3 regions of the Pseudomonas sp. GL_091 genome follow, and region 1 is predicted to be linked to each of the others. Evidence: predicted binding sites of a transcription regulator. Region 1 holds the regulator's gene; each other region holds the start of a gene.
What was found. The regulator sigma-54, encoded in region 1, starts transcription at its own class of promoters, with help from an activator protein. The targets are predictions, from matches to a motif close to ANTGGCATNNANNTTGCTNT.
Positions count from the first base shown of each region.

Region 2: a site for sigma-54 is predicted at 3,754-3,773, ahead of flgB (flagellar basal body rod protein FlgB). Genes of this name have one in related genera too.
Region 3: a site for sigma-54 is predicted at 7,717-7,736, ahead of AC3ITY_RS08775 (circularly permuted type 2 ATP-grasp protein). Genes of this name have one in related genera too.

Region 1 is NZ_CM174451.1:915,151-925,302, forward strand. Features, by position in the region: gene AC3ITY_RS04075 (YhdP family protein) at 1-1,068, shown strand, start outside; gene AC3ITY_RS04080 (carbon-nitrogen hydrolase family protein) at 1,138-1,992, shown strand; gene tldD (metalloprotease TldD) at 2,005-3,447, shown strand; gene yjgA (ribosome biogenesis factor YjgA) at 3,496-4,020, opposite strand; gene pmbA (metalloprotease PmbA) at 4,129-5,475, shown strand; partial or broken gene AC3ITY_RS04100 (ZIP family metal transporter) at 5,540-5,635, shown strand; gene AC3ITY_RS04105 (HPr family phosphocarrier protein) at 5,814-6,086, opposite strand; gene rapZ (RNase adapter RapZ) at 6,102-6,959, opposite strand; gene ptsN (PTS IIA-like nitrogen regulatory protein PtsN) at 6,962-7,426, opposite strand; gene hpf (ribosome hibernation-promoting factor, HPF/YfiA family) at 7,439-7,747, opposite strand; gene AC3ITY_RS04125 (RNA polymerase factor sigma-54) at 7,822-9,315, opposite strand; gene lptB (LPS export ABC transporter ATP-binding protein) at 9,679-10,152, opposite strand, start outside.
Region 2 is NZ_CM174451.1:5,649,164-5,659,315, reverse strand. Features, by position in the region: gene AC3ITY_RS25700 (flagella synthesis protein FlgN) at 1-347, opposite strand, end outside; gene flgM (flagellar biosynthesis anti-sigma factor FlgM) at 396-722, opposite strand; gene flgA (flagellar basal body P-ring formation chaperone FlgA) at 889-1,647, opposite strand; gene AC3ITY_RS25685 (chemotaxis protein CheV) at 1,731-2,663, shown strand; gene cheR (protein-glutamate O-methyltransferase CheR) at 2,709-3,536, shown strand; gene flgB (flagellar basal body rod protein FlgB) at 3,816-4,223, shown strand; gene flgC (flagellar basal body rod protein FlgC) at 4,227-4,670, shown strand; gene flgD (flagellar hook assembly protein FlgD) at 4,686-5,408, shown strand; gene flgE (flagellar hook protein FlgE) at 5,440-6,771, shown strand; gene AC3ITY_RS25655 (ribonucleoside-diphosphate reductase subunit alpha) at 7,022-9,916, opposite strand.
Region 3 is NZ_CM174451.1:1,888,335-1,898,486, forward strand. Features, by position in the region: gene AC3ITY_RS08725 (1,2-dihydroxy-3-keto-5-methylthiopentene dioxygenase) at 1-453, shown strand, start outside; gene mtnC (acireductone synthase) at 458-1,141, shown strand; gene AC3ITY_RS08735 (DUF3509 domain-containing protein) at 1,267-1,545, opposite strand; gene AC3ITY_RS08740 (long-chain-acyl-CoA synthetase) at 1,916-3,754, shown strand; gene AC3ITY_RS08745 (ankyrin repeat domain-containing protein) at 3,852-4,370, shown strand; gene AC3ITY_RS08750 (hypothetical protein) at 4,635-5,165, shown strand; gene AC3ITY_RS08755 (PLD nuclease N-terminal domain-containing protein) at 5,246-5,437, shown strand; gene speE (polyamine aminopropyltransferase) at 5,598-6,473, shown strand; gene AC3ITY_RS08765 (hypothetical protein) at 6,614-6,847, shown strand; gene AC3ITY_RS08770 (ribonuclease E inhibitor RraB) at 7,058-7,402, shown strand; gene AC3ITY_RS08775 (circularly permuted type 2 ATP-grasp protein) at 7,769-9,178, shown strand; gene AC3ITY_RS08780 (alpha-E domain-containing protein) at 9,191-10,141, shown strand; gene AC3ITY_RS08785 (transglutaminase family protein) at 10,138-10,152, shown strand, end outside.

The sequences.
Region 1 (10,152 bases):
GCGGATTTCAAGGTGGGCAAGCTCAGTGGTATCGGTACCACGCTCGATCAGGCCTCGATCCAGCTGGCGCGCAAGCCTTCCGCCTGGGCGCTGCAACTCGACAGCCAGCAGATCAAGGGCAGCGCCAGCCTTCCCGATTCGAAGGCCACGCCAATCACGATCAATCTGCAAACCGTGCGCCTGCCCGCACCGGACCCGGCCGTGCTGGCCGATGAAAACTCGCCGGATCCGCTGGCGTCGGTGGATCCGACGAAAATCCCCGCGATGGACATCATCATCAATCAGCTATTCCAGGGCCAGGATCTGGTGGGGGGCTGGTCACTGAAGATTCGTCCGACGCCCAAGGGTATCGTGTTCAACTCGCTGGACCTGGGCCTCAAGGGCATGCTGTTGGTGGGCAGCGGTGGCTGGGAAGGCGTGCCCGGCGCCAGCACAAGCTGGTACAAGGGCCGTATCAGCGGCAAGAACCTCGCCGATGTGCTCAAGGGCTGGGGGTTTGCGCCGAGCGTCACCAGTCAGGACTTTTATATGGATGTCGATGGCCGCTGGCCCGGCTCGCCAGCCTGGGTGGCGACCAAACGTTTCTCCGGCTCGCTCGATGCGACGCTCAATCAGGGCCAGTTCGTCGAGGTCGAAGGCAGTGCCCAGGCGTTGCGGGTATTTGGTTTGCTCAACTTCAACTCCATCGGCCGGCGCCTGCGCCTGGACTTCACCGACCTGTTCGGCAAAGGCCTGAGTTATGACCGGGTCAAGGGGCTGCTGGTTGGGACCAATGGAGTGTATGTCACCCGTGAGCCGATCCGGCTGACCGGCCCGTCGAGCACCATCGAACTCGACGGCACCTTGAACATGGTGGCCGATCAGATCGATGCGAAACTGCTGGTGACCTTGCCAGTGACCAATAACTTGCCGATCGCCGCACTGATCGTCGGTGCACCCGCGGTCGGCGGGGCGCTATTCCTGATCGACAAGCTGATCGGTGACCGTGTCTCCCGTTTCGCCAGTGTGAAGTACACCGTCCAGGGGCCGTGGAAAGAACCGAAAATCACCTTCGACAAGGCTTTTTGAGATCCTTTTGAAAAGGCACTCGGCAAGCCTATGGAGTAGCATGGCCGCATACGATTCCAGGAGTGCGCCATGTCTGTAGCGGTGATTCAAATGGTCAGCCAGAGCGATGTGCCGGCCAATCTGGCCCAGGCCCGTCGCTTGCTCGAGCAAGCGGCCGCCGGTGGCGCGCAGCTCGCGGTATTGCCGGAAAACTTCGCCGCCATGGGCCGGCGCGACATTGCCGACATCGGGCGCGCCGAAGCACTGGGCGAAGGCCCGATCCTGCCCTGGTTGAAACAGACCGCACGCGACCTCAAGTTATGGATTGTGGCCGGCACATTGCCGTTGCCGCCGGTGGATCAGCCGACGGCCAAAGCCCATGCCTGTTCATTGCTGGTCGATGACCAGGGCGAAACGGTGGCGCGCTACGACAAGCTGCACCTGTTCGACGTGGACGTGGCGGACAATCGTGGCCGTTATCGTGAATCCGATGACTATGCTTATGGCAACGGGGTGGTCGTGGCGGACACGCCCGTCGGCCGGGTCGGCCTGACGGTCTGCTATGACCTGCGCTTTCCCGAACTGTACAGCGAATTGCGCGCGGCCGGCGCGGAACTGATTACCGCCCCTTCGGCCTTCACGGCGGTGACCGGTGCAGCGCATTGGGATGTGCTGATCCGTGCGCGAGCCATCGAGACGCAATGTTACGTGCTCGCGGCTGCCCAGGGCGGGACGCATCCGGGGCCGCGGGAAACCTTTGGCCATGCCGCCATCATCGACCCGTGGGGGCGTGTGCTGGCGCAACAGGATCAAGGCGAGGCCGTGCTGCTGGCCGAACGCGACTGCAGCGAACAGGCGTCCATTCGGGCGCGGATGCCGGTGTCCAGTCACCGGCGCTTTTTCTCGCAGGGCGCCCAGCGACCTGCATCAGAACGACGAATTTAAGGCGTAAAGCATATGAGCGAGTTGTTGTCCTCAGTCAGTGAACACCTGCTGGCGCCCGGTGGCGTCACGATCGAGAGCCTGCAAGGCGTGCTCGGCGACTTGGCCGGGCCGGGCATCGATGCGGCCGACCTGTATTTCCAGGGGCAGATCTCCGAGTCCTGGGCGCTGGAAGACGGCATCGTCAAGGAAGGCAGCTTCAACCTTGACCAAGGTGTGGGCGTGCGCGCGCAATCGGGTGAAAAAACCGGTTTTGCCTACAGCAATGCCATCACCCTTGAAGCCTTGGGCGCGGCGGCGCGTGCCGCCCGTTCGATTTCCCGGGCCGGGCAGCACGGCACCGTACAGGCATTCACCAGTCAGGATGTCGCGCAGTTGTATGCGCCGGACAATCCCCTGGAAGTGCTGACCCGTGCCGAGAAAGTCGATTTGCTCAAGCGAGTCGACGCCGCGACCCGCGCCCTCGACCCACGCATCCAGCAAGTCACCGTGAGCATGGCCGGTGTCTGGGAGCGGATTCTGGTGGCTTCCACTGACGGCGGTTTGGCGGCGGACGTACGACCGCTGGTGCGTTTCAACGTCAGTGTGATCGTCGAGCAGAACGGTCGCCGCGAGCGTGGCGGCCATGGCGGTGGTGGTCGGACCGATTACCGTTACTTCCTCGGCGAAGACCGCGCCATGGGCTATGCCCGTGAAGCGTTGCGCCAGGCGTTGGTCAATCTCGAAGCCATTCCGGCACCGGCCGGTACCTTGCCGGTGGTGCTCGGTTCCGGCTGGTCGGGCGTGCTGTTGCACGAAGCCGTCGGTCATGGTCTGGAAGGCGACTTCAATCGTAAGGGCAGTTCGGCCTACAGCGGGCGCATGGGCGAGATGGTTGCGTCGAAGCTTTGCACCATTGTCGATGACGGCACCCTGGCCGGTCGCCGTGGCTCGTTGAGCGTCGATGACGAAGGCACGCCGACCGAGTGCACCACGCTGATTGAAAACGGCGTGCTCAAAGGCTACATGCAGGACAAGCTCAACGCGCGCCTGATGGGCGTGGCCCGCACCGGTAACGGTCGTCGCGAATCCTACGCGCACCTGCCGATGCCGCGCATGACCAACACCTACATGCTCGCCGGCGAAAGCGACCCGGCGGAAATCATCGCTTCGGTGAAACGCGGCATCTACTGCGCCAACCTGGGTGGCGGTCAGGTGGACATCACCAGCGGCAAGTTCGTGTTCTCCACCAGCGAGGCGTACCTGATCGAGGACGGCAAGATCACCGCTCCGGTCAAAGGCGCGACCTTGATCGGCAACGGGCCTGAAGCCATGAGCAAAGTGTCGATGGTCGGTAATGATCTGGCGCTGGACAGCGGTGTGGGCACGTGCGGCAAGGATGGGCAGTCGGTGCCGGTGGGTGTCGGCCAGCCAACGCTGAAGATTGATGCGATCACCGTGGGTGGCACGGGGTCGTAAGAAGTGAGGCTGCGGGTGAGCTGCGAGGCAGCTCACCCGATTCGAGAATTAACGCAGACCGCGTTGAGTCTCGTCCAGCTCACGGATGTACTTGAAGATTTTACGGCTGGAAGCAGGAGGCTTGTTTTGCGCAACCTCATGCTGGGCCTGACGGATCAGGGAACGCAATTGCTGGCGGTCCGCGTCCGGGTAGTCGACGACGAATTTTTCCAGAACGGCATCGTCGCCGGCAATCAGACGATCGCGCCAGCGCTCCAGGTTATGGAAGCGTTCGTTGTATTGGCGAGTGGAGGCATCGAGTTGATCGAGCAAAACCAGAATCGCGGCAGTGTCCTGATCGCGCATCAGCTTGCCGATGAACTGAAGGTGCCGTTTACGCGCGATGTTCGCGGTGTGCTTGGGCGCATCGGCCAGAGCCCGACGCATTCCGTCGGTCAAGGGCAGTTTTGCCAGCAAGTCAGGCTTGAGTGTTGTAAGGCGCTCGCCAAGGTCAACCAGAGCATGCAGCTCGCGTTTAACCTGGGATTTGCTTTTTTCTCCCGTATCGAGGGAGTCGTCGTAAGAATCAACCATGGTGGCCGTCCGCAAAGAAACGCCGCCATGATAACCAGTCGGGGGCCGCTTGTCCGGCCCGGTCGCTCGATGACCGTTACCGAAAGCAGAATTTGAGTGGAGAACAGCATGAGTGCAGTTGAAAGCGTCGGCCCACAAGCGTTGCCGGCACTGCAGGAACAAGTCGAGCAGATCATCGCTGAAGCCAAACGCCAGGGCGCCAGTGCCTGTGAAGTGGCAGTGTCCCTGGAGCAGGGCTTGTCGACCACGGTGCGCCAGCGTGAAGTCGAAACCGTTGAATTCAACCGCGATCAGGGTTTCGGCATCACCTTGTACGTTGGCCAGCGCAAAGGCTCCGCCAGCACCTCGGCCAGTGGACCGGAGGCGATTCGCGAAACAGTCGCCGCTGCACTGGCCATCGCCAAGCACACCTCGGAAGACGGAGCCTCGGGCCTTGCGGATGCCGCGCTGATGGCGCGGGATATTCAGGATTTCGACCTGTTCCACCAATGGGACATCACTCCGGAACAAGCCATCGAACAGGCCCTGGCCTGCGAAGCCGCGGCGTTTGCCGCCGACAGCCGGATCAAGAACGCCGACGGCACCACCCTCAGTACCCATCAAGGTTGCCGCGTTTATGGCAATAGCCATGGGTTTATCGGCGGTTACGCGTCGACTCGTCACAGCTTGAGCTGCGTGATGATCGCCGAGGCCGATGGCCAGATGCAGCGCGATTACTGGTACGACGTGAACCGCCAGGGCAATCTGCTGGCCGACCCGGTCAGCATCGGCCAGCGCGCTGCGCAACGGGCGGCAAGCCGTCTGGGCGCGCGTCCGGTGCCGACTTGCGAGGTGCCGGTGCTGTTTTCCGCCGAGTTGGCTGGGGGGCTGTTCGGCAGTTTCCTGTCGGCGATTTCCGGTGGCAGCCTGTATCGCAAGTCGTCGTTCCTTGAGGGCACTCTCGGTCAGAAGCTGTTTCCGGAGTGGCTGACCATCGACGAGCGCCCGCATCTGATGCGGGCGTTGGGCAGTGCGGCGTTCGATGGCGATGGCCTGGCAACCTATGCCAAACCGTTCGTCGAAAAAGGCGAGTTGGTGTCGTACATCCTCGGCACCTACTCCGGTCGCAAGCTCGGCATGCCGAGCACCGCCAATGCCGGGGGCGTGCACAACCTGTTCGTCACCCATGGCGATGAAGACCAGGCCGCCTTGCTGCGCCGCATGGGCCGCGGTTTGCTGGTGACAGAGTTGATGGGCCAAGGCCTGAACATGGTGACCGGTGATTACTCCCGCGGTGCAGCGGGTTACTGGGTCGAGAACGGCGAAATCCAGTTCGCGGTCCAGGAAGTGACCATTGCCGGCAACATGCGCGACATGTTCAAGCAGATCGTTGCCGTGGGTAACGATCTTGAGTTGCGCAGCAACATTCGCACCGGTTCGGTGCTGATCGAACGGATGACGGTGGCGGGCAGCTAAGCCAGGGCCGCTGTACAAAAAGGCGCGCTACTCAATGGGGGCGCGCCTTTTTTATTGACCTTGTCCCGAATCGCGCGGCAATGGTCATGACCAGCTTGCCAGCCTTGGGCTGCTGATGGGGTTCTGTTTGATGATGGTGATGGATACGGCGCTGGCTTGATTTGTGGCAAAGAGCCTTTGTGGCGAGGGAGCTTGCCCCCGCTGGGTGGCGAAGCCGCCCCAAAAACTGCAATCGAGATTCAACGTGGATGCTGTGTTCGTCGGATTTACGACTGCTACGCAGCCGAACAGGGCGATGCGGCGTTCCGACAAGCCCCCTCGCCACAAAGCCGTGACTGTTACTCGCCTTCGTCGAAGAAGTTGTTGATCAACGCCACCAGCGCATTCAGCGCTTCCTGTTCCTGCTCGCCTTCTGTGCTCAAGTGGATCGTGGTGCCTTTGCCGGCGGCCAGCATCATCATCGCCATGATGCTTTTGCCATCGACCATGGACTCTGGTGTACGACCGGCCCGGATCTGGCACGGGAACTGACCCGCCACCCCAACGAATTTTGCAGAAGCGCGAGCATGCAGGCCCAGTTTGTTGATGATTTCGATTTCCAGAGCAGGCATCGCGGTGTGAATCCTTTAGCTGAGGTCGCGGTGGCGAACCTGGACGTTCTTCAGGGTTTTTTGCAGCGCCTGCCCCAGACGCTCGGTCAGGTAGACGGAACGGTGATGTCCGCCAGTGCAGCCAATGGCAATGGTGACGTAGGCGCGGTTGCTGGCGGCAAAACGAGGCAGCCACTTTAGCAGGTATGTGGAAATGTCCTGGAACATCTCTTCGACATCCGGCTGGGCCGCCAGATATTCGGCAACCGGTTGATCGAGCCCGGATTGCTCGCGCAATTCCGGTTTCCAGTAAGGGTTGGGCAGGCAGCGCACATCGAACACCAGGTCGGCGTCCACCGGCATGCCACGCTTGAACCCGAAGGATTCCACCAGGAACGCAGTGCCCGGCTCGGGCTGATTCAACAGACGCAGCTTGATGGCGTCGCGCAGTTGGTACAGGTTCAGGCTGGTGGTGTTGATCTTGAGATCGGCGAGGTCGGCAATCGGCCCGAGCAGGTCGCTCTCGACGCTGATGGCTTCGGCCAGCGAGCGGTTGGCGTTGGTCAGGGGGTGACGTCGGCGGGTTTCCGAGAAGCGCTTGAGCAGGGTTTCTTCGTCGGCGTCCAGGTACAGGACATCGCACTGGATGTGGCGGTTGCGGACCTCTTCGAGCAGGTCGGGGAAGCGTGACAGGTGGCTGGGCAGGTTGCGCGCGTCAATGGAAACGGCGACCAGCGGCTGTAACAGCTCGGTATGAATCAAGGCACGTTCGGCCAGCTCCGGCAGCAGGCCGGCAGGCAGGTTGTCGATGCAGTAGTAGCCGTTGTCCTCAAGAACGTTGAGGGCGGTACTTTTACCTGAGCCGGAACGGCCACTGACGATGATCAAGCGCATGATTACTGACCGTTTTGCTCGTTCAGGACAACCTGATACAGGGCTTCGTTGCTTGCAGCATTACGCAGTTTTTCACGTACTTCCTTGCGGTCGAGCATGCTGGCGATCTGTCGCAGCAGCTCAAGGTGCGCATCGGTGGCGGCTTCCGGGACCAGCAGTACGAACAGCAGGTCAACCGGCGCGCCGTCGATGGCGTCGAAATCGATAGGGGCGTCCAGGTGCATCAATGCACTGATGGGCGAAACACAGCCTTTGAGACGGCAATGTGGAATAGCGATGCCATTGCCAAAACCGGTGGAGCCGAGTTTTTCACGGGCAATCAGTGCCTCGAAGACATCTTGCATCTCCAGGGCCGGCACTTCGCGGGCGATCAGATTGGCAATTTGTTCGAGGGCTTTCTTTTTACTGCCTCCCGGCACGTTCACCAGGGAACGGCCGGGGGTCAGGATACTTTCAAGTCGGATCATGGGTTGGGAGTGTTAACGACCGGTTGCGCCCTGGAGGAGGCTCTGGGTCTTTTCCTTATGCTTTTTGAGTTGTTTATCCAGCTTGTCGGTGAGTGCGTCGATCGCGGCGTACATATCAGTATGTTCCGCGTTTGCGACCACTTCATTCCCGGGAATATGCAGCGTGGCTTCGATTTTCTGCTTCAGCTTTTCGACGGTCATCGTGACCTGCACATTAGTGATCTTGTCGAAATGTCGCTCCAATCGTTCGAGTTTTTCGCCGATGTAGGTGCGAAGAGGTTCGGTCACTTCCAGTTGGTGTCCACTGATGTTGACTTGCATACAGCTTCTCCTTCGTTGCCAGTGCATAAAGCGGTAGATCAGATGATCTACCACTGGAACGCTGTGGCGTGGCTCTACATCAACCGCTTGCGTTCGCTCGAAGGCGCGATCCCGAGGGATTCGCGGTACTTGGCGACGGTGCGGCGAGCCACCTGAATGCCTTGTGCCTCCAGTAAACCAGCGATCTTGCTGTCACTCAACGGCTTTTTCTGATTTTCCGCGGCAACCAGTTTTTTGATGATCGCCCGGATCGCCGTGGACGAGCATTCGCCGCCTTCGGAGGTGCTTACGTGACTGGAGAAAAAGTACTTCAGTTCGTAAATGCCCCGGGGGGTGTGCATGAACTTCTGGGTGGTCACCCGTGAAATCGTCGACTCATGCATGCCGACCGCCTCGGCGATGTCATGCAGGACCAGCGGCTTCATGGCTTCGTCGCCGTACTCCAGAAAGCCGCGTTGATGCTCGACGATCTGGGTGGCAACCTTCATCAGGGTTTCATTGCGGCTTTGCAGGCTCTTGATGAACCAGCGGGCCTCCTGCAACTGATTGCGCATGAAGGTGTTGTCGGCGCTGGTGTCGGCGCGGCGCACGAAACCGGCGTACTGGGCGTTGACCCGCAGCCGTGGCACCGACTCCTGATTCAGCTCCACCAGCCAGCGCTCGTTGTCCTTGCGCACGATGACGTCAGGAACGACGTACTCGGCTTCGGTGGACTCGATCTGCGAGCCCGGGCGCGGGTTGAGGCTCTGGACCAGCTCGATGACCTGGCGCAGTTCATCTTCCTTGAGCTTCATGCGGCGCATCAACTGGCTGTAGTCGCGGCTGCCAAGCAGGTCGATATAATCGGTGACCAGGCGCTTGGCCTCGGCCAGCCAAGGGGTCTTGGCAGGCAACTGGCGCAATTGCAGCAGCAGGCATTCGCCCAGGTTGCGGGCGCCGATGCCGGCGGGCTCGAACTGCTGGATGCGGTGCAGGACGGCCTCGATTTCGTCCAGTTCGATGTCCAGCTCCGGGTCGAAGGCTTCGAGGATTTCCTCGAGGGTTTCGTCCAGGTAGCCCTGATTGTTGATGCAGTCGATCAGGGTCACGGCGATCAGGCGATCGGTGTCGGACATCGGGGCCAGGTTCAGTTGCCACAGCAAGTGGCTCTGCAGGCTTTCGCCGGCCGAGGTGCGGGTGGTGAAGTCCCACTCGTCATCATCATTGCTGGGCAGGCTGCTGGCGCTGGTCTGGTAAACGTCCTCCCACGCGGTGTCGACGGGAAGTTCGTTGGGGATGCGCTCGTTCCAGTCACCTTCATCGAGGTTATCAACCGTCGGGGCGCTTTCCTGGTAGGAGGGCTCCTGGATTTCAGTGTTGGGCTTTTGTTCGGCGTTGTCGGCCAAGGGGTCGGAATTGTCGAAGTCGTCGCCTTCTTCCTGGCGTTCGAGCATCGGATTGGACTCCAGGGCCTCCTGGATTTCCTGTTGCAGGTCCAGGGTCGACAATTGGAGCAGGCGGATGGCCTGTTGCAGCTGCGGTGTCATCGTCAGCTGCTGGCCCATTCTCAAGACTAGCGATGGTTTCATGGCAGGGGCTTAACACCTTATTCGCCGGCGCACATGCGCCATCCACTACAGGGCGCCGGGGCGCCAATCATAAGCAAATTATATGCCTGAAACTGAAGTGTTTGCCTAGAGCGCTGTAACAATAAAAACCTGCAAAGTTTTGTTGACAGGTTACTCCGGCTGGCCTCCCGAACATCTTTGAAGCGTCGTGTTTGCCTAGAGCGCTGTAACAATAAAAATCTGCAAAGTTTTGTTGACAGGATGCTCCAGCTGGCTCCCGAACATCTTTGAAGTGTCGTGTTTGCCTAGAGCGCTTTAACAATAAAAAAGAGTTGATTTTTTATCGAGACAAGCGCTCGTCGACTGCTCTGGCACCTCGGTGTCTTACAAGCGGAATTCGTGGCCCAGGTACACTTCCTTCACCAGGTCGTTGGCCAGGATGGTTTCAGCGTCGCCTTCGGCGATCAGTTGACCGTCGTTGACGATATAGGCGGTTTCACAGATATCCAGGGTTTCACGGACGTTGTGGTCGGTGATCAGCACGCCAATGCCTTTGGCCTTGAGGTGGTGAATGATCTGCTTGATGTCGCCGACCGAAATTGGGTCCACGCCGGCGAAGGGTTCGTCGAGGAGGATGAATTTCGGGTTGGTGGCCAGGGCGCGGGCGATTTCCACGCGACGGCGCTCGCCACCGGACAGGCTCATGCCGAGGTTGTCGCGGATGTGGCTGATGTGGAATTCCTGCAGCAGGCTTTCCAGCTCCTTGCGACGACCGGCCTTGTCGAGTTCCTTGCGGGTCTCGAGGATGGCCATGATGTTGTCGGCCACCGACAGTTTGCGGAAGATCGATGCTTCTTG
Region 2 (10,152 bases), 2.4 Mb from region 1:
GTGAGGATCGACTGGCCGTTGTTGGCGTTGATGGCCTGGCACTGGGCCAGGAGATCGGTCAGCACGTCACTTTGCGCCAACAACTGCTCGCCAATGCTCGACTGGCCGGCCAATTGCTCCAGACCGCCGCGGTTGGTTGGCAGGTTGAGGCTGGCGAGAATTTCACTGCGCTTGCGGCCATGCTGTTCGAGCAAAACGACCAATGCCTGTTTCTGCGCCAGGATGTTCTCGAGCAATGGCATGTCGCGGCCATGCAATGCGAGGGATTCGGTCTGCAGTAACTCCAGCAGGTGTTGCGCTGGGGCAAAGTCGTCGGTGATCAGTTGCAGTAGATGAGTGTCGTGCATGGCTGGCCTTGGGTTTTAAGCGTCCAAAAGCCTGGCGCCGGCGGTGGCCTAGCGCTGGGCTTCGAAGTTGAGCAGTTTGCTGGCTACACGGTTGCTGTCGACTTTATAGCTGCCATCGGCAATCGCTGCTTTCAACTCGGCCACGCGGGCGTTGTCGACGGCAGGCTGATCGCGCAGCTTGTCAGTGACCTTCTGCAACTGTTGAGCCTCATTGCTGAGATGTACCGATTCCCCGCTTTTGACGGTACCGGCCTGTTCGGCCGCGGACTCCAGCGGTGCGGATTTGCCGGCCTCGGCACTTTCCTTGCTGGCGCTGGTACGTGTACTGCCCGTAAGGGACGAGGAGCTGTTCAAACGGCTGAAATCGATGACCATGATAAAAACCTCTGGGAATTTGGACGCTTGCCATGGTTTCGGCCATTCCCTGGAAAACTTTAGGCCCATTTATCAATGAACCTTGCGCGCGCCAGCGCTTGCCGTGCCTGGAACACAGTCTAGGGAACAGCCGCGGCAAGCGCCACATTCTGATGAACAGCGCGCCTTACATGGACACTTCCACCTGCCCCGGCGCCATGACCTGCGCCTTGATGACTCGCTGGGAGTTGAGGTTTTTCACCCGGATCTGTTCGCTCAGGCTGCCGTTTGACAGTGCTTCGCCCGGCATGCGCACGCTGAGCGTACCGCTACGGGCGGTAATCACCACCTGATCACCCTTGCGGATGACTTCTGCCTGTTCGATATGCACCAGGGTAATCACCTGGTCGGCGACCATTGGTCGGGTCAGTCGCTGTCCGATCGCCTGATCGAGGGAGGTCAGGTAGCCCTGGCTGGTGAGGCTGATATCGCGCTCGCGCAGGACCACGTCCCCAAGCTCGACAATGGCTGCGCGGCGCAGTGGCCGGGCGCTGGTCACGACTTCGCGAAACAGGCGGACTTGAGCGGGCACGAACACTGTCCAGGGGGAAACGCCCTCGCAGCGAACCTTGACCGTAACCCGTCCCAGCGGCTTGGGACTCTCAAGCGTTGCTGTCAATTCCTTGTCGCACATGGGCATGTGCATGCGCGGATCGAGTTGGTTGACCTGGATCTCGTAGCGACCTTCCGTTTGGCTGGTAGCCAGATAGTCTTCTACGGTGAATTCAAGAAAGCCCTGAGTGACGCCGATAAGCATGTCAGGCAAGGTAACCGCGTCAGCAAGGGCAGGGCTGCCAGCGTTGAACAGGCAAACAGCCGCCAGCACACCGAGCAATTTTCGGCAGGGTGTGGTCAGGCGTCGGAAAAATGTCGGTTCTGTGTTCATAACGATTAAAAAAGCAAGCGTCGTGCCGTTTAGTGATGAAGGCGCGTCGCAACAACACTTGGCGTTGGTGTAGGAGTCTGGGCATGGCTGGTGTAATGGATTCGGTAAACCAGCGCACGCAACTGGTGGGGCAGAATCGCCTTGAGCTGTTGTTGTTCCGTCTCGACGGCCAGCAGCTGTACGGGATCAACGTGTTCAAGGTTCGGGAGGTGCTGCAATGCCCCAAACTGACGCTGATGCCCAAGTCCAGTCCTGTCGTGTGCGGCGTGGCGAACATCCGGGGGGCGACCATCCCGATCCTTGATCTGGCGATGGCGACCGGCTCCGGTGCGTTGAAGGACAAGCACAATCCATTCGTGATCATCACGGAGTACAACACCAAGACCCAGGGTTTCCTGGTCCGCTCGGTGGAGCGCATCGTCAACATGAACTGGGAGGAGATCCATCCGCCGCCCAAGGGCACCGGGCGCGATCACTACCTGACGGCGGTGACGCGGGTCGACAACCAGCTGGTCGAAATCATCGACGTGGAGAAGGTGCTGGCGGAAGTGGCACCGACGCCGGAAGCGATTTCCGTCGGTGTGGTGGATGTCGAAACCCAGCACAAGGCACTTTCGTTGCGTGTGCTGACGGTCGACGACTCATCGGTGGCACGCAAGCAGGTCACGCGTTGCCTGCAAACGGTCGGCGTCGAAGTGGTGGCGTTGAATGACGGTCGGCAAGCGCTGGACTACCTGCGCAAACTGGTCGACGAGGGCAAGAAGCCGGAAGAGGAGTTCCTGATGATGATCTCCGACATCGAGATGCCGGAGATGGACGGGTACACCCTGACGGCGGAAATCCGCAATGACCCGCGAATGCAAAAGCTTCATATCATCCTGCACACTTCGTTGTCGGGGGTATTCAATCAGGCGATGGTCAAGAAGGTCGGTGCCGATGACTTCCTGGCCAAGTTCCGTCCTGATGACCTGGCATCCCGGGTAGTCGACCGGATCAAAGCAGCAGATATCAGCTAGGGGGTCGCACCCCTGGCAGTCAACACGATTTAAGAGGCGGCATCATTGTCTACGGGTAATTTGGATTTCGAACAGTTCCGGGTATTCCTGGAAAAAGCCTGTGGCATTTTGCTCGGTGAAAACAAGCAGTACCTGGTCTCCAGCCGTCTCAACAAACTGATGGAACAGCAAGGCATCAAGTCTTTGGGGGAGTTGGTTCAGCGCATGCAGACCCAGCCGCGCAGCGGTTTGCGCGAGCAGGTGGTGGATGCCATGACCACCAACGAAACCCTGTGGTTTCGTGATACCTACCCGTTTGAAGTCTTGAAGAACAAGGTACTGCCCGAAGCGATCAAGGCCAGTCCCGGCCAGCGCCTGCGCATCTGGTCGGCAGCGTGCTCGTCGGGCCAGGAACCGTATTCGCTGTCGATGTCCATCGACGAGTTCGAGCGGGTCAACCTGGGCCAGTTGAGGATGGGCGTGCAGATTATTGCCACCGACCTGTCCGGTACCATGCTGAACAACTGCAAGACCGGCGAGTACGACAGCCTGGCCATTGGCCGCGGTCTGTCGCCCGAGCGCCTGCAGCGTTATTTCGACCCGAAAGGGCCGGGGCGCTGGGCGATCAAGGCGCCGATCAAGAGCCGTGTGGAATTCCGTTCCTTCAACCTGCTGGACAGCTACGCGAGCCTCGGCAAGTTCGACATCGTGTTCTGCCGCAACGTGTTGATCTACTTCTCCGCCGAGGTGAAGAAGGACATCCTGTTGCGTATCCACAGCACGCTGAAACCGGGTGGCTACCTGTTCCTCGGTGCTTCCGAAGCGTTGAACGGTTTGCCGGATCATTACCAGATGGTCCAGTGCAGCCCGGGGATCATTTACCAGGCGAAGTGATTTTGTTGGTGTTGTCAAAAAGCGGGAGTCCTCTGGGGCTCCCGTTTTTTTGTCTGCTGAATTTCCGCCAGCACTGCATTCCCCTGTGGGGGCGGTGGTGTTCTGAAAAGGGGGAGGAGGCGGCAGAAAAGCGGCATCCGGCGGAAAACCATTGCCGCTTTTCTGGCATTGCCGCGTTGCCATGGCCGGCAAAGCCCCGGTTTCCGGGGTTTTTTGAATTGGCATGGGGCTTGCTAAGTTGATCCTACGAAAAATCAGGTCACCCGAAGGTTTCCCGACATGAGCATCAGCTTCGATAAAGCGCTCGGTATCCACGAACAAGCCCTGGGCTTCCGCGCCCAGCGTGCCGAAGTCCTGGCCAACAACATCGCCAACGCCGATACCCCGAACTACAAGGCTCGGGACCTGGACTTCTCGAAAGTGCTCGCCGAGCAGAACGAGAAAACCAAAAACGGCACCTTCGCCTTGAACATGACCAACAGCCGTCACATCGAAGCTGAAGGCCTGGGCAATGGCGACGAGTCGTTGCTGTATCGCACCCCGATGCAACCGTCGATCGACCAGAACACCGTGGACGCCCAGCTGGAACAGTCGAACTACGCGGAAAACGCGATTGGCTTCCAGGCCAGCTTCACCCTGCTCAACAGTAAATTCAAAGGGCTGGTGTCAGCCCTGCGTGGAGAGTAAGCCATGTCTCTGTCCAGTGTTTTCAACATTGCCGGTAGCGGCATGAGTGCGCAGACCACGCGCTTGAACACCGTCGCTTCGAACATCGCCAACGCCGAGACGGTCTCGTCGAGCATCGACCAGACCTACCGTGCGCGTCACCCGGTATTCGCCACCATGTTCCAGGGCGGGCAGAACGGCGGCAGCGATTCGCTGTTCCAGAGCCAGGACGCCGCCGGTCAGGGCGTTCAGGTGCTGGGTGTGGTCGAAGACCAGAGCAATCTTGAAGCGCGCTACGAGCCGAACCATCCGGCGGCCGATGCCAAGGGTTACGTCTACTACCCGAACGTCAACGTGGTGGAGGAAATGGCCGACATGATTTCCGCGAGCCGTTCGTTCCAGACCAACGCCGAAATGATGAACACCGCCAAAACCATGATGCAGAAGGTCCTGACCCTTGGTCAGTGATAAGGGGCGACTCAGATGAGTGTTACCGATTCCACCAGTGGTTTGAGCCTCAACGACATCCTGGCCAACTCTTCGATCAAGACCAGCACCACGACTGACGGCCTCGCGTCCGCAACCGGCAGCGCCACGGGCAACCAGGCGCTGGGCAAGGATGCGTTCCTGCAATTGCTGGTGACCCAGCTGAAAAACCAGAACCCGCTGGAGCCCCAGGACAACGGCGCGTTCGTGGCCCAGTTGGCGCAGTTCAGCAGCCTGGAAGGCATCACCACGCTCAACAGCACTGTGAGCGGCCTGGCGAGCAACTACAACTCGTCCCAGGCCTTGCAGGCGTCGTCGCTGGTGGGGCGTTCGGTCATCGCGCCGGGCGACAAGGCCGTGGTCGATACCACCAAGAGCCTCAGCGGCACGGTGGTCGTTCCGTCTTCGGTGGCGTCCGCCACCCTGAAGATCACCGACGCCGACGGCAAGACCGTGCGCACCATCGACCTCGGTTCGCAGAAGGCCGGCAACGCCAGTTTCATCTGGGACGGCAAGAACGATGCGGGTGAGACGGTACCTGCGGGCACCTACACCTTCGGCGCCACGAGCACGATCGATGGCCAGTCCGTCGCGTTGATCACCAACCTGCCCGCCACCGTCAACAGCGTGACGATCAGCCAGACCGGCGGTGAGTTGATGCTCAATCTGGCCGGGCTGGGCAGCGTTGCCCTGTCCAAAGTACAAACCATTGGTATGTAGAGCCGACTAACACGGCACAAAGGAGTGGATGATGTCTTTCAATATCGGCCTTAGCGGTCTCTATGCAGCCAATAAACAACTGGACGTGACCGGCAACAACATCGCCAACGTCGCGACCACCGGTTTCAAATCGTCCCGCGCAGAATTCGAAGACGTGTACTCGGCGACCCGCCTGGGCACCGGCAGCAAGACCGTCGGCAACGGCGTGCGCCTGGCCAACGTTTCCCAGCAGTTCGGCCAGGGTGACGTGAGCAACACCGGCAACGTGCTCGACATGGGTATCCAGGGCAACGGTTTTTTTGTCCTGAGCAACAACGGTTCGCTGACCTACACCCGTGCCGGTACGTTCAAGACCGACAAGGAAGGCTATGTCACCAACAGCGACGGTACGGCCCGCCTGCAAGGTTACGGTGTGGATGCCAACGGCAAGATCGTCAATGGCGTGCTGACCGACCTGCGGATCGACACCTCCAACCTGGCACCGAAATCCACCAGCACCGTGTCGTCGACGATCAACCTGAACTCCACCTCGGCGGTGATCGACCAGACAGTAGCGGCGAACAAGTTCGACCCGTCCAAGACCGAGACCTTTACCAAGTCGTTCAGTACCCCGATCTTCGATACTCAGGGTAACCAGCACACCATGGATCAATACATGGTCAAGACTGGAGCGAACACGTGGGACACCTACACGCTGATCGATGGCCGTAATCCGGATGGCAGTGATCCTACCGTTACCGCGCCGGTTGCTTCGACCATGTCGTTCGATTCCACCGGTAAACTGACTTCGGTCAGCACACCCGTGACGCCGCCAACCACGCCACCGACTTCAGTAATCAGCAGTGACCTGAAAATTACCAACTGGACACCGGGCAGTGTCACCAATGGCGTCTGGACAGCCAACGGTGCCGCAGCCGATCCAGCAGGTTTGACCATCGCCATGGCCAACACCACCCAGTTCAACGCCGACACCGCGCGTTCGATTCCGGCGCAGAACGGTTACGCCACGGGCCAGATCACCAACCTGACCATCGACGGTAGCGGTGTGCTGCTGGCCAACTTCAGCAACAACCAGACCAAGCCCATCGGCCAGATTTCCCTTGCCAGCTTCACCAACGAGCAAGGCCTGCAGCCGGTAGGCGGCACCAGCTGGAAAGAAACCTACGCGTCGGGCATCCCGGGCTACGATGCGCCGGAGACCGGCACCCTGGGTTCGATCGTTTCCAACTCCCTGGAAGAGTCCAACGTCAACCTGACTAACGAGCTGGTCGACCTGATCAAGGCGCAGAGCAATTACCAGGCGAACGCCAAGACCATCTCCACCCAGAGCACCATCATGCAGACCATCATTCAGATGACTTGATGCTGGATAGTGCTGCACAAAAAGCCCCTCGAGAGAGGGGCTTTTTTGTGCTCGCCGAAACCTGTAGGTGTAGGAGCGAGCTTGCTCGCGATGGTCGTCAACGATAACGCGTGTTGTCTGGAAATACGCGGCGCCCTCAAGACTATCGCGAGCAAGCTCGCTCCTACAGACAGGCAAAAGAAAACCCCCGACCCGCCAGAGGCTGATCGGGGGTTTCGAGTAAGCGCCTTGCAGCGCTTACCGGCTCAGCTTATTGGCAAGCTTCGCAATCCGGCTCGTCGATGGCGCAAGCCTTCGGCACTGGAGCAGGACCGGCAGGCGCTGCCAGGACCGAGTCGTCACCGTGGTTGCCGCCGCTGGAAACAGCGTTCAGCTTGCCGGTGTTGATGGTCGACTTCTCGGTGCTGGTCGCAGCCAGGGCACGGAGGTAGTAAGTGGTTTTCAGGCCACGGTACCAGGCCATGCGGTAGGTCACGTCCAGCTTCTTGCCCGAAGCGCCGGCGATGTACAGGTTCAGCGACTGAGCCTGGTCGATCCACTTCTGACGACGGCTTGCCGCGTCGACGATCCACTTGGTGTCGACTTCGAACGCGGTCGCGTAGAGCTCTTTGAGTTCTTGCGGGATGCGCTCGATCTGCTGCACAGAACCGTCGTAGTACTTCAGATCGTTGATCATGACCGAGTCCCACAGGCCGCGAGCCTTCAGGTCGCGAACCAGGTACGGGTTGATCACGGTGAACTCGCCCGACAGGTTCGATTTCACATACAGGTTCTGGTAGGTCGGTTCGATCGACTGCGAGACGCCGGTGATGTTGGCGATGGTCGCGGTCGGTGCGATGGCCATGATGTTCGAGTTACGGATGCCTTTCTGTACACGGGCGCGAACCGGTGCCCAGTCCAGGGATTCGTTCAGGTCGACATCGATGTACTTCTGGCCACGGGACTCGATCAGGATCTGTTGCGAATCCAGCGGCAGGATGCCTTTGGACCACAGCGAACCCTGGAAGGTCTCGTAGGCGCCGCGCTCGTCGGCCAGGTCGCAGGAAGCCTGGATCGCGTAGTAGCTGACCGCTTCCATCGACTTGTCGGCGAACTCGACGGCAGCGTCGGAACCGTAAGGGATGTGCTGCAGGTACAGCGAGTCCTGGAAGCCCATGATGCCCAGGCCGACCGGACGGTGCTTGAAGTTGGAGTTCTTCGCTTGCGGCACCGAGTAGTAGTTGATGTCGATCACGTTATCGAGCATGCGCACGGCGGTGTTCACGGTGCGTTGCAGCTTGGCGGTGTCCAGCTTGCCGTCGACGATGTGGTTCGGCAGGTTGATCGAGCCCAGGTTGCAAACGGCGATCTCGTCCTTGTTGGTGTTCAAGGTGATCTCGGTGCACAGGTTCGAGCTGTGGACCACGCCCACGTGCTGCTGCGGGCTGCGCAGGTTGCACGGGTCCTTGAAGGTCAGCCATGGGTGGCCGGTTTCGAACAGCATGGACAGCATTTTGCGCCACAGGTCTTTGGCCTGGATGGTCTTGAACAGCTTGACCTTGCCTGGGTACTCGGTCAGGGCTTCGTAGTACTCGTAACGCTCTTCGAAGGCCTTGCCGGTCAGGTCGTGCAGGTCCGGTACTTCGGACGGCGAGAACAGGGTCCACTTGCCGTCGTCGAAGACGCGCTTCATGAACAGGTCAGGGATCCAGTTGGCAGTGTTCATGTCGTGGGTACGACGACGGTCATCACCGGTGTTCTTACGGAGTTCGATGAACTCTTCGATGTCCATGTGCCAGGTTTCCAGGTAGGCACACACAGCGCCTTTGCGCTTGCCACCCTGGTTAACCGCTACGGCGGTGTCGTTGACGACTTTCAGGAACGGCACGACGCCCTGGGACTTGCCGTTGGTGCCCTTGATGTACGAACCCAGCGCACGCACCGGGGTCCAGTCGTTGCCCAGGCCGCCAGCGAATTTCGACAGCATGGCGTTGTCGTGGATCGCGTGGTAGATGCCCGACAGGTCATCCGGAACGGTGGTCAGGTAGCAGCTCGACAGCTGTGGACGCAGGGTACCGGCGTTGAACAGGGTCGGGGTCGAAGCCATGTAGTCGAAGGACGACAGCAGGTTGTAGAACTCGATCGCGCGGTCTTCTTTTTGCTTCTCTTCGATCGCCAGGCCCATGGCCACACGCATGAAGAAGATCTGCGGCAGTTCGAAACGCACGCCATCCTTGTGGATGAAGTAACGGTCGTACAGGGTCTGCAGGCCCAGGTAGGTGAATTGCTGGTCGCGCTCGTGGTTGATCGCCTTGCCCAGTTTTTCCAGGTCGAAGGTGGCCAGCACAGGGTTCAGCAGTTCGAACTCGATACCTTTGGCGATGTAGGCCGGCAGTGCCTTGGCGTACAGGTCGGCCATTTCGTGGTGAGTGGCGCTCTCGGCCACACCGAGGAAGCCCAGGCCTTCGCCGCGCAGGGTGTCCATCAGCAGGCGCGCGGTCACGAACGAGTAGTTCGGCTCGCGTTCAACCAGGGTACGGGCGGTCATCACCAGGGCGGTGTTGACGTCGTTCAGGGCCACGCCGTCGTACAGGTTCTTCAGGGTTTCGCGCTGGATCAGGTCGCCGTCGACTTCTTCCAGGCCTTCGCACGCTTCGGTGACGATGGTGTTCAGGCGGCCCATGTCCAGCGGCGCCAGGCTGCCGTCGGCACGGGTGATGCGGATCGACGGATGAGCGTTGACCGCTTCCTCGGCCGGTGCGTGGGCAGCGCGTTCTTTCGAACGACCGTCACGGTAGATCACGTAGTCGCGAGCCACTTTCTGCTCGCCGGCACGCATCAGGGCCAGTTCGACCTGGTCCTGGATTTCTTCGATGTGGATGGTGCCGCCTGATGGCATGCGACGCTTGAAGGTCGCGGTGACCTGTTCGGTCAGGCGGGCAACGGTATCGTGGATTCGCGACGAGGCAGCAGCGGTGCCGCCTTCAACTGCGAGGAACGCTTTGGTGATGGCGACGGTGATTTTGTCATCGGTGTAGGGAACGACAGTGCCGTTACGCTTGATCACGCGCAGTTGGCCAGGCGCGGTGGCGGACAGATCCGAATTCGAATCAGTGGCCTGCGGCAAGGTGCCCTGCGGGTTCTCGCGAGTTGTGTCGGTTTGCATGGGGGAGTGTCTCCACATTCTCTATGTTTGTTTGGGCACCATCACGGTGCCCACCGTTCCGTCCTGAAGCACTACAACCGGCGAGCGCCGGGCATAACAACTTCGGGACAGTAGGAAGGGGGCTATAGGGCGCCGCTTCCATGCCGAAGTCTTTGGTCTCACGCCTTGGGCCTGAAACCTTGGTCCTTTGCAGGTGACAGTTGGGACTGCAACACCCGTACCGTTTTCACCACTCG
Region 3 (10,152 bases), 970 kb from region 1:
CAGGGCGTGCGTTTCGACCGCTGGCAAGCGGCGGCGAAGATCCAGCCGGGCGCCACTCAGGAAGAAGTCATCGCCGCCTACCAGGCGCAAATCGACCAGCTGATGACCGAGCGCGGTTACGTCACTGTCGACGTGATCAGCCTCAACAGCGATCACCCGCAAAAAGCCGAACTGCGTGCCAAGTTCCTCGACGAACATCGCCACGGCGAAGATGAAGTACGATTTTTCGTCGCCGGCCGTGGCCTGTTTACCCTGCACATCGACGATTACGTCTACGCGGTGCTCTGCGAGAAAAACGACCTGATCTCGGTGCCGGCCGGCACCAAACACTGGTTCGACATGGGCGAGCATCCGCATTTCGTCGCGATCCGTCTGTTCAACAACCCGGAAGGCTGGGTGGCCAATTTCACCGGCGAAGACATCGCCAGCCAATTCCCGCGCCTGGAGGACTGAGTCGATGCCGATCAAAGCGATTCTCACCGACATCGAAGGCACCACCAGCGCGGTGAGTTTTGTGTTCGACGTGCTGTTCCCCTATGCCGCCAAACACTTGCCGGCGTTTGTCCGTCAGCAAGCCGAACGCGCCGATGTGGCGGAGCAACTGGCTGCCGTGCGCCGCGACAGCAACGAACCGGACGCCGACGTCGAGCGGGTCATCGAGATCCTATTGGGTTGGATCGCTGAGGACCGCAAGGCCACGCCGTTGAAAGCGTTGCAGGGCATGGTCTGGGATCAGGGTTATCAGGCCGGGCAGTTGAAGGGGCACGTGTACCCGGACGCCGTTGAAGCGCTCAAGCGCTGGCATCAGGACGGCTTTCAACTGTTTGTTTACTCGTCCGGCTCGATCCAGGCCCAGCGGTTGATCTTCGGCTGCTCGGAGGCGGGGGATCTGACGCCGCTGTTCAATGGCTATTTCGATACCACTTCGGGCCCCAAGCGCGAGGCGCAGTCCTACGCCAACATCACCCAGGCGATCAACATTGAGGCGGGGCAGATTCTGTTCCTGTCGGACATCGTCGAAGAACTCGACGCGGCGCGCATGGCCGGGATGGCCACCTGCGGGCTGGCCCGCGAGGGCGGCGAACTGGCAGGGCATATCACCGTGGACAGTTTTGCGCGGATCGATCCTGCTGCCTTCTAAGCACTACACAACTTGTAGGAGCGAGCCTGCTCGCGATTGCGGAGTGTCAGTCAACATCAATGTTGAATGACAGATCGCTATCGCGAGCAGGCTCGCTCCTACAGTGTTTTTTTCCACAATGTTTTTTACAGCGAGTGATAGGTCGGCAGGGCAAACCGTTGCTGGCTCTGCAGCATGGAAATCTGCGGCAGTTCACTGGCTTGTTCGGCGAGGTCGCGGCGAATCGCGCTGATGACCCACGTCAGTTGGTCGCCATTGTGCAATTGCTGGTAGGAAATCGAGCGCTTGAACACTTTGCCTTCGCCGCCGCTCAGGGTCAGCAGGATCCCACCGTCAGGACGGGCCTGGGTGGTGACTTCGAAGTTGGAGAACAGGGACGAAAATTTTTCCTGAATCAGGTTCATGTCTTTCAGCTCCGTTGGCTCTTGAATGGCAAGCATACGGAGAGGGTTGCAGTGATTGTGCCAGCCTTGGTTGTTTGTAAATAACCTTATAAAACAACTAGTTAGTATCTGTGGTGATTTTTGCTTTCGTGCATTCTGCATGAACGGCCATCGTGCATCCTGCATTTTGCGCGGTCGCTCGGCGCTTCGATGGAACCATTGCGTGTGCGGGGGTTCACGATTGGCCCTGTATCAATCGCAGATCAAGATCGCGGATCAAGATCGTAGATACAAAACATTTCAAAAACCGCGTGTACAGCTCAAGAACCGTTGACGTATTTTCGGGCTCAGTCATCGCAGCCCGACAATAAAAAGATCGAACGGGAGCATCATGAGTCGCACGTCGAACGACACGATTACCTGGAGCATGATGCTCCGTAAGCTGCCTTCCATCGCCAAGGCCATCCCCCGGGTGGTGAAAGGCATGAAGGCCGCCAACGTCAAGGACCCGACCCAAGCGTGTGGTTTGGGCTGGTGTTTCGAGCAAGCCACGTTGCGTAACCCGGATGGCCCGGCGCTGTTGCAAGGCGACGTAACGCTCAGTTACTCCGAGGTCAACCAATGGGCCAACCGCATCGCCCATCACCTGATCGGCCAAGGCATCGGCAAGGGTGATGTGGTGGCGGTCTTCATCGAGAACCGCCCGGAACTGCTGGTGACGATTCTGGCGGTGGCCAAGGTCGGCGCGATCAGTGCGCTGCTCAATACCTCGCAGACTCGCGACACCCTGGTGCACAGTGTGAATCTGGTGGCGCCGGTGGCCATTATTGTCGGTGAGGAGTTGGTCCCGGCGTACCTGGCGGTGCGTGATCGGGTGTCGATCAAGGCTGACCGAACCTGGTTCGTCGCCGATCAGGACACCTCTCGCCAACCGGGTATCGCGCCTGAAGGTTTCATCAACCTGATGACCGTCAGTCTCGACGACGCCAGCGACAACCCGGCCAGCAGCCGGCAGGTTTTCTTCGACGATCCCTGCTTTTATATCTATACCTCGGGCACCACAGGGCTGCCCAAGGCTGGCGTGTTCAAGCACGGACGCTGGATGCGCAGCACTGCGAGCTTCGGCATGATCGCCCTGGACATGCGCCCCGACGATGTCGTCTATTGCACCTTGCCGCTGTACCACGCCACGGGCCTTTGTGTGTGCTGGGGTTCGGCCGTCAGTGGTGCCAGCGGGTTCGCCATCCGCCGCAAATTCAGCGCCAGTCAGTTCTGGAACGACGCGCGCAAGTACCGGGCGACCACCATCGGTTATGTCGGCGAACTGTGCCGCTACCTGGTCGATCAACCGTCCAGCGCCGACGACAGCCGGCACGATGTGAAGAAAATGATCGGCAACGGCTTGCGTCCCGGCGCCTGGAACGAGTTCAAGACCCGTTTTGCGGTCAATCACATCTGTGAGCTGTACGCCGCCAGCGACGGCAATATCGGTTTCACCAACATTCTCAATTTCGACAACACCATTGGTTTTTCCCTGATGTCCTGGGAGCTGGTCGCGTACGACCATGACAGCGGCGCGCCGATTCGTCAGGCCAACGGCCTGATGCGCAAGGTCGCCAAGGGCGAGCAGGGGTTGTTGCTGGCAAAAATCGACGACAAGGCACCCCTGGACGGCTACACCGACCCGCAGAAAACCGCCAAGGTCGTGCTTCAGGATGTGTTCGAAAAGGGCGACCGCTACTTCAACACCGGCGACCTGTTGCGCAACATCGGCTTTGGGCATGCGCAGTTTGTCGACCGCCTGGGTGATACCTACCGCTGGAAGGGCGAAAACGTCTCCACCACGGAGGTTGAAAACATCCTCCTGCAACACCCTCTCATTTCCGAAGCCGTGGCCTATGGCGTGGAAATCCGCAACACCAATGGCCGGGCCGGGATGGCGGCGATTACCCCGGCCGAATCCCTGGCAACCCTGGACTTCAGTGAGCTGCTGGCCTTCGCCCGCGAGCAAATGCCGGCCTATGCGGTGCCATTGTTCCTGAGGGTGAAAGTGAAAATGGAAACCACCGGGACGTTCAAATATCAGAAGACCCGACTCAAGGACGAGGCCTTCGACCCGGGTAAAACCGGAGATGACCCGATCTATGCCTGGCTGCCGGGGACGCAGACTTACGTGCAGGTCACGGAGCGGTTGTTGTCCGACATTCACGGCGGCAAGTACCGCTATTGAATCTGGCTATGGCGGCCCATGAGAAAAAACAAGTGACAGTGCCGGGGGCGCTCGGGAAACTGTCGGCTTTTACGAATGACAGAAAAGGGAGTGCCCAATGTCAGACAAAAGCCGCCAGATGACCCCCGAAGAAGCCGCCGAATTCACCGAACAGGTATTCAACAAGGCACGGGAGGGCGATGCGGCGATGATGGCCGCGCTGCTGACCAAGGGTTTGCCGCCGAACCTGCGTAACCACAAGGGCGATACCTTGCTGATGCTGGCCGCGTATCACGGTCATGTGGACACGGTAAAAGTCCTGCTCGAGCACAAGGCCGATCCGGAGATCCGCAACGACAACGGCCAGAGCCCGATTGCCGGCGCCGCCTTCAAGGGCGACCTCGCGGTGATCAAGGCCTTGGTCGACGGCGGCGCGCAGGTTGAAGGCTCGTCCTTCGATGGCCGCACGGCGCTGATGATGGCGGCGATGTTCAACCGCGTCGAAGTGGTCGATTACCTGATCAGCAAGGGCGCCGACCCGAAAGCCAAGGACGCCAATGGCATCACTGCGTTGGAGGCGGCTAAAACCATGGGCGCTTCCGATACCGTTGCGCAGCTTGAGAAGCTGATTGGCTGATATCGACTAATTTGAGGCTGGTAATCCCCATTGTGGCGAGGGAGCTTGTCGGACCGCCGCACCGTCCCGCTCGACTGCGCAGCAGTCGCAAAACCATTCGGCGCGGTAAGTCTGACGAATCGCATTGTCTGATTTTGGGGCCGCTTCGCGACCCAGCGGGAGCAAGCTCCCTCGCCACAAGTTAGTGCCTGCTTCAAGTTATCGGTCATGGAAATGCGCTATCCTTCGCGCCCTCAAAATTCACCTCGCTACAGGATCCTCCCCATGAAAGCCGCACTCGTCGAACTCATCAGCAAAATCAGCTCCGGGTGCATGGGCGAAGACGAAATCCTCAAGGTCTCAGACGAAGCGGCCCAGGCCTACGCCGATCCCGAGGCTTTTCTGACCGCCAATCCGGACATCAACTACGACGAAACCTTCCCGATCCCGCTGGGTGAGTGGGTGGTGGTCGGCAGCCTGCCGGAAACGGTGCTGTTCCAGGCTGACACCTACATGGACCTGTTCGCCCAGATCGTCGCCTCGTTCGGCCCGGGGGTGGAGTTCAATCTCAAGCCCAAGCAACTGGCCAAGACCGAAGCCCTGACCGCGCTCAACCGCATCCAGGTGCAGATGAGCAGCATGAACAAGGAAAGCGGTGGCTACACGCTGATGAACTTCAGCCAGTTGCTCGATGACGAGCTGCAGGTGGTCCTGGTCTACGGCAATGACCTGCCACGGGTGCTGGAATTGTGCGCAGAAGTCGGCATCGCAGCCGCGCCATCCCTGGAAGCGCTGAAAGTGGCGATCCACGTCTGATCCAGACACTGTCAATAAAAAGGAATCCTCGCGGCGACCGTCTATCCTGAGGGGGCATATCACTCTTTGGGAGCGTCACCATGGGTTCCACGTTCAACAGCCTGGTTGCCTTGATCATTTTTGTCCTGGACATCTGGGCCATCATCAACGTGTTCAAAAGTAGCGCCGAGACCGGGATGAAAATCCTCTGGGTATTGTTGATCGCGCTGTTGCCGGTACTGGGACTGATCATCTGGGCCATCGCCGGACCGCGTGGCAACGTCAAATTCTGAACAAGCGTCACTGAACCTGTGGGTACTTCGATGACGAAGGTTCGACCTGTCATGTTCCGCGACGTAGAATGCGCGCCTTTCCCGGGCAATCGAGACGCTCGATTGGCCATCATGGGCGGGTAACCGTCCGTTGCCACCCGCATTCATCGGAGCACTTCCCATGAGCAATACCCCGACCAGCGACTACCTGGAAACCCTCTACGAAGGCTACGGCCAGCGTTTTCGCATGGAAAAACTGCTGCACGAAGTGCGCACCGAGCACCAGCACCTGGTGATCTTCGAAAACCCGCGCATGGGCCGGGTGATGGCGCTGGACGGTGTGATCCAGACCACCGAAGCCGACGAGTTCATCTATCACGAAATGCTCACCCACGTGCCGATCCTGGCGCACGGCGCTGCCAAGCGCGTGCTGATCATCGGCGGCGGCGACGGCGGCATGTTGCGTGAAGTGGCCAAGCACCGCAGTGTCGAGCACATCACCATGGTCGAGATCGACGGTACCGTGGTCGACATGTGCAAGGAATTCCTGCCGAACCACTCCAAAGGTGCATTCGAAGATCCACGCCTGAACCTGGTGATCGACGACGGCATGCGTTTCGTCGCCACCACCACTGAAAAATTCGATGTGATCATTTCCGACTCCACCGACCCGATCGGACCGGGCGAAGTGCTGTTCTCGGAAAACTTCTACCAGGCCTGCCACCGCTGCCTGAACGAAGGCGGCATCCTGGTGACCCAGAACGGCACGCCGTTCATGCAGATCGAAGAAGTGAAGACCACCGCCGGTCGCCTGCGCAGCCTGTTTCCGGACTGGCACTTCTACCAGGCCGCCGTGCCGACCTACATCGGCGGTTCGATGACCTTCGCCTGGGGCGCCACCAATACCGCTTATCGCAAGTTGTCCCGCGAAACCCTGCAACAGCGCTTCACGGGCAGCGGCATCATCACCCGCTACTACAATCCTGAAATCCACATCGGCGCCTTCGCCTTGCCACAATACGTGTTGCAGGCGGTGAACAAACCAAGTAACGATTGATGGGTTGAAACACAAAACCTGTGGGAGCGAGCAAGCCCGCTCCCACATTGAATTGCGGCGGAACAAGGCGGAACAATTAGCCTGCTAACAAGGTCGAGATAGAGGTAAGCCCATCCATGGGTTTTATCGAGGAGGCACCAATGCAAAAGTGGAAAGTCACTTTCGTGGATGATCATGGCGAAACCATCAACGAAGTCTTTGAGTGCACCGAGCGCCCGGACTACGAGCGTGCCGCCAAACTCATCAAGGCCCGTCTTCTTCCTGTCGCTGCCGAACTGGATCTGAACGATCTGGAAGGGCGGACCACTGATGCGTGCGTCAAAGAGCTCAAGTCCCAGAACAGCATTCAAATCCTCGGCATTACTCCAATCTGAACGGCACCTGTCGCATTCACATCCAGGCCTTGGCAGAGGCTCTATCTTAAGGCTACTCTGCAAGCGAGATCAGCGAATGAATCGCTAAGGTCTGGTCTTGTCAGCTCCATGCTTGTTTCCCGCCGGCACATCGGTTGCCGTCGCTCGCGCTGTTCGGTTGCGGGTGAGGGAGTACGGAAAGTCTATCCATCGTTTTGAGGAGGACGTTTCATGAGCACAGCCTATCAAGAAGACATCAGCAGCAGCGTGTTGCGCCGCATGAAAGAAGGCGGTTTTGACTTTTCGCGGTTTCATCCCATCGAGTTCTACGCCATTTTCCCGGACGAGGAGCGGGCACGCAGGGCGGCAGGTCATTTCCACCGTGGTGAAGCCCTGGATGCGCAAATCAGTGTGCGCGACGATGGCGCCTGGGCGCTGGAGTTGTGCAAGGTCATGTATGCCACCTACGACGACATCGGCGACTTCGAACAGGGTTTCGAAGCAGTGGTCGAGCCGTTGGGTGGCATCATCGAAGGCTGGGGTGTGAAACAGGAGGTACGAGGGCGACTCGCATAACCTTATGAACAGTGACAACCAGCAATGACGGCTGACCTTCGGGTTGGCCGTTTTCGTTTCAGCACGTTGCAGAAAGGAAAAAAAGCCGCCTGGGCAGGCGGCTATAAGGGGAGATCGGCAGGTTTTCCAGCGAATGCATGAATTATCCCCAGCGACTGCCGGGCAGTGAAATCAACTCTGACTATGCTGGTGATAGGCGACCACTACGCCTTGCAATGAAGCGGGGGCGATCAGGTTGGGGCATTTACCGCACAGGATTGGTGCGGTGCGTGTGTCTTGATTATCCAACCGATTGAAATTTAAGCGTTTATGCCGATGGCACGGGCCTTGCGAAGGTCTGGACGTCCGAGAGACAAGGAGTACGGCATGATCCGCACCTATTTTGATGAGATGTACGATGCCGGCGGCCAGGTCCGCCCGCATTATCGGGAGTTTGCCCGTTGGCTGGCCGAAACGCCTGACGAGCTTTTGGCACAACGGCGACGCGAGGCCGATCTGCTGTTTCATCGCGCCGGGATTACTTTCACGCTCTACGGTGATGAGCAAGGGACAGAGCGCCTGATTCCCTTCGACACCATCCCCCGCAGTATCCCCGCCAGCGAATGGCGGATTGTTGAGCGTGGCTGCATTCAGCGGGTCAAGGCGTTGAACATGTTCCTCGCCGATCTCTACCATGAGCAGCGCATCATCAAGGCCGGCATCATTCCGGCCGAGCAGGTGCTGGCCAACGAGCAGTACCAGTTGGCGATGCAGGGCCTGGATCTGCACCGCGATATCTATTCGCACATCTCCGGCGTCGACTTGGTGCGCGACGGCGATGGCACCTACTACGTGCTCGAAGACAATCTGCGAACACCGAGTGGCGTCAGCTACATGCTCGAAGATCGCAAGATGATGATGCGCCTGTTCCCCGAGTTGTTCGCGGCGCAACGCATCGCCCCCATCGACCACTACCCGAACCTGTTGCTCGACACCCTGAAAAGCTCAAGCCCGATCGATAATCCGAGCGTGGTGGTGCTGACGCCGGGGCGCTTCAACAGCGCGTTCTTCGAACATGCGTTTCTCGCACGGGAAATGGGTGTGGAACTGGTGGAGGGCGCGGACCTGTTCGTGCGTGACGACAAGGTCTACATGCGCACCACCGACGGGCCGAAAGCGGTCGACGTGATTTATCGTCGCCTTGACGACGCCTTCCTCGATCCCCTGGCCTTCAACCCGGAGTCGATGCTCGGCGTGCCGGGGCTGTTGTCGTCCTACCGTTCCGGCAACGTGGTGCTGGCCAATGCCATCGGCACAGGGGTGGCGGATGACAAATCGGTGTATCCGTTCGTGACCGACATGATCCGTTTCTATCTGGACGAAGAACCGATCCTGAAGAACGTGCCGACCTGGCAATGCCGTAATCCGTCTGAGCTTTCCCACGTGCTGGCCAATCTTCCAGAACTGGTGGTCAAGGAAACCCAGGGCTCCGGCGGGTACGGAATGCTGGTGGGGCCGGCGGCGACGGCGGCGGAAATCGAAGCCTTCCGCGCGCGGATCATCGCCAAGCCCCATGCGTATATCGCGCAACCGACGCTGTCGCTGTCGACCTGTCCGACCTTTGTCGAAAACGGCATTGCGCCACGCCACATCGACTTGCGGCCGTTTGTATTGTCAGGTCGTGAAACCCGGGTCGTGCCCGGCGGTTTGACCCGCGTCGCCCTGCGCGAAGGCTCCCTGGTGGTCAACTCCTCACAGGGCGGCGGAACCAAGGACACCTGGGTGGTCGAGGATTAAAGGAAGCCTGTCATGTTAAGTAGAACTGCCTCGGATTTGTATTGGATGTCGCGTTACCTGGAGCGGGCGGAAAACCTCGCGCGGATGCTCGACATCAGTTATTCGCTGTCGCTGATGCCGCAAGACGGTCGTGGCGACGGTTTGCACGAACTGGCCATGCCGCTGTTGATCACCGGCACCCTGGACGATTACCTGGAGCGCCATGGCGAACTGCATGCCGAACGGCTGCTGCATTTCTTCGCCCTGGATGCGGCCAACCCGGCGAGCATCTACAGCTGCCTCGGTGCCGCACGGGCCAGCGCCCATGCGGTGCGTGGGCGCATCACCGCCGACATGTGGGAAAACATCAACGCCACCTGGCTGGAAATTCGCGGTATTGCCGAACAGGGCCTCAGTCGCTACGGCATGAGTCGTTTCTGCGAGTGGATCAAGGAACGTTCCCACCTGTTCCGGGGCGCGTCCTACGGCACCATCATGCGCAACGATGCGTTTCGTTTCATTCGTCTGGGGACCTTTATCGAACGGGCGGACAACACCTTGCGCCTGCTCGATGCCCGCTACGAAATGGCCGGTGATCAGGCCGAAGCGGTCAGCGATGGCACCGCTCACGCGTATTACCAATGGAGCGCGTTGTTGCGGGCGTTGTCGTCGTTCGAGGCCTACACGGAAATCTACCGCGACGCCCCTGGTGCCCGGCATGTGGCGGAATTGCTGTTGCTGCGGGCCGATGTACCGCGATCCCTGCGTGCCTGCACCGAAGAAATCGACCTGATCCTCGCGCAATTACCGGGGGCCAATGGTCGTCCCGCACAACGCCTGGCGGCAGAAATGGACGCACGCCTGCGCTACACCGGCATCCAAGAAATTCTCGAAGAAGGCCTGCACGCCTGGCTCACCGAGTTCATCCCGCTGGTGCGCCAGTTGGGTAACGCGATTCACAGTTCTTATCTGGAGGCCGCATGAGACTTTCCATT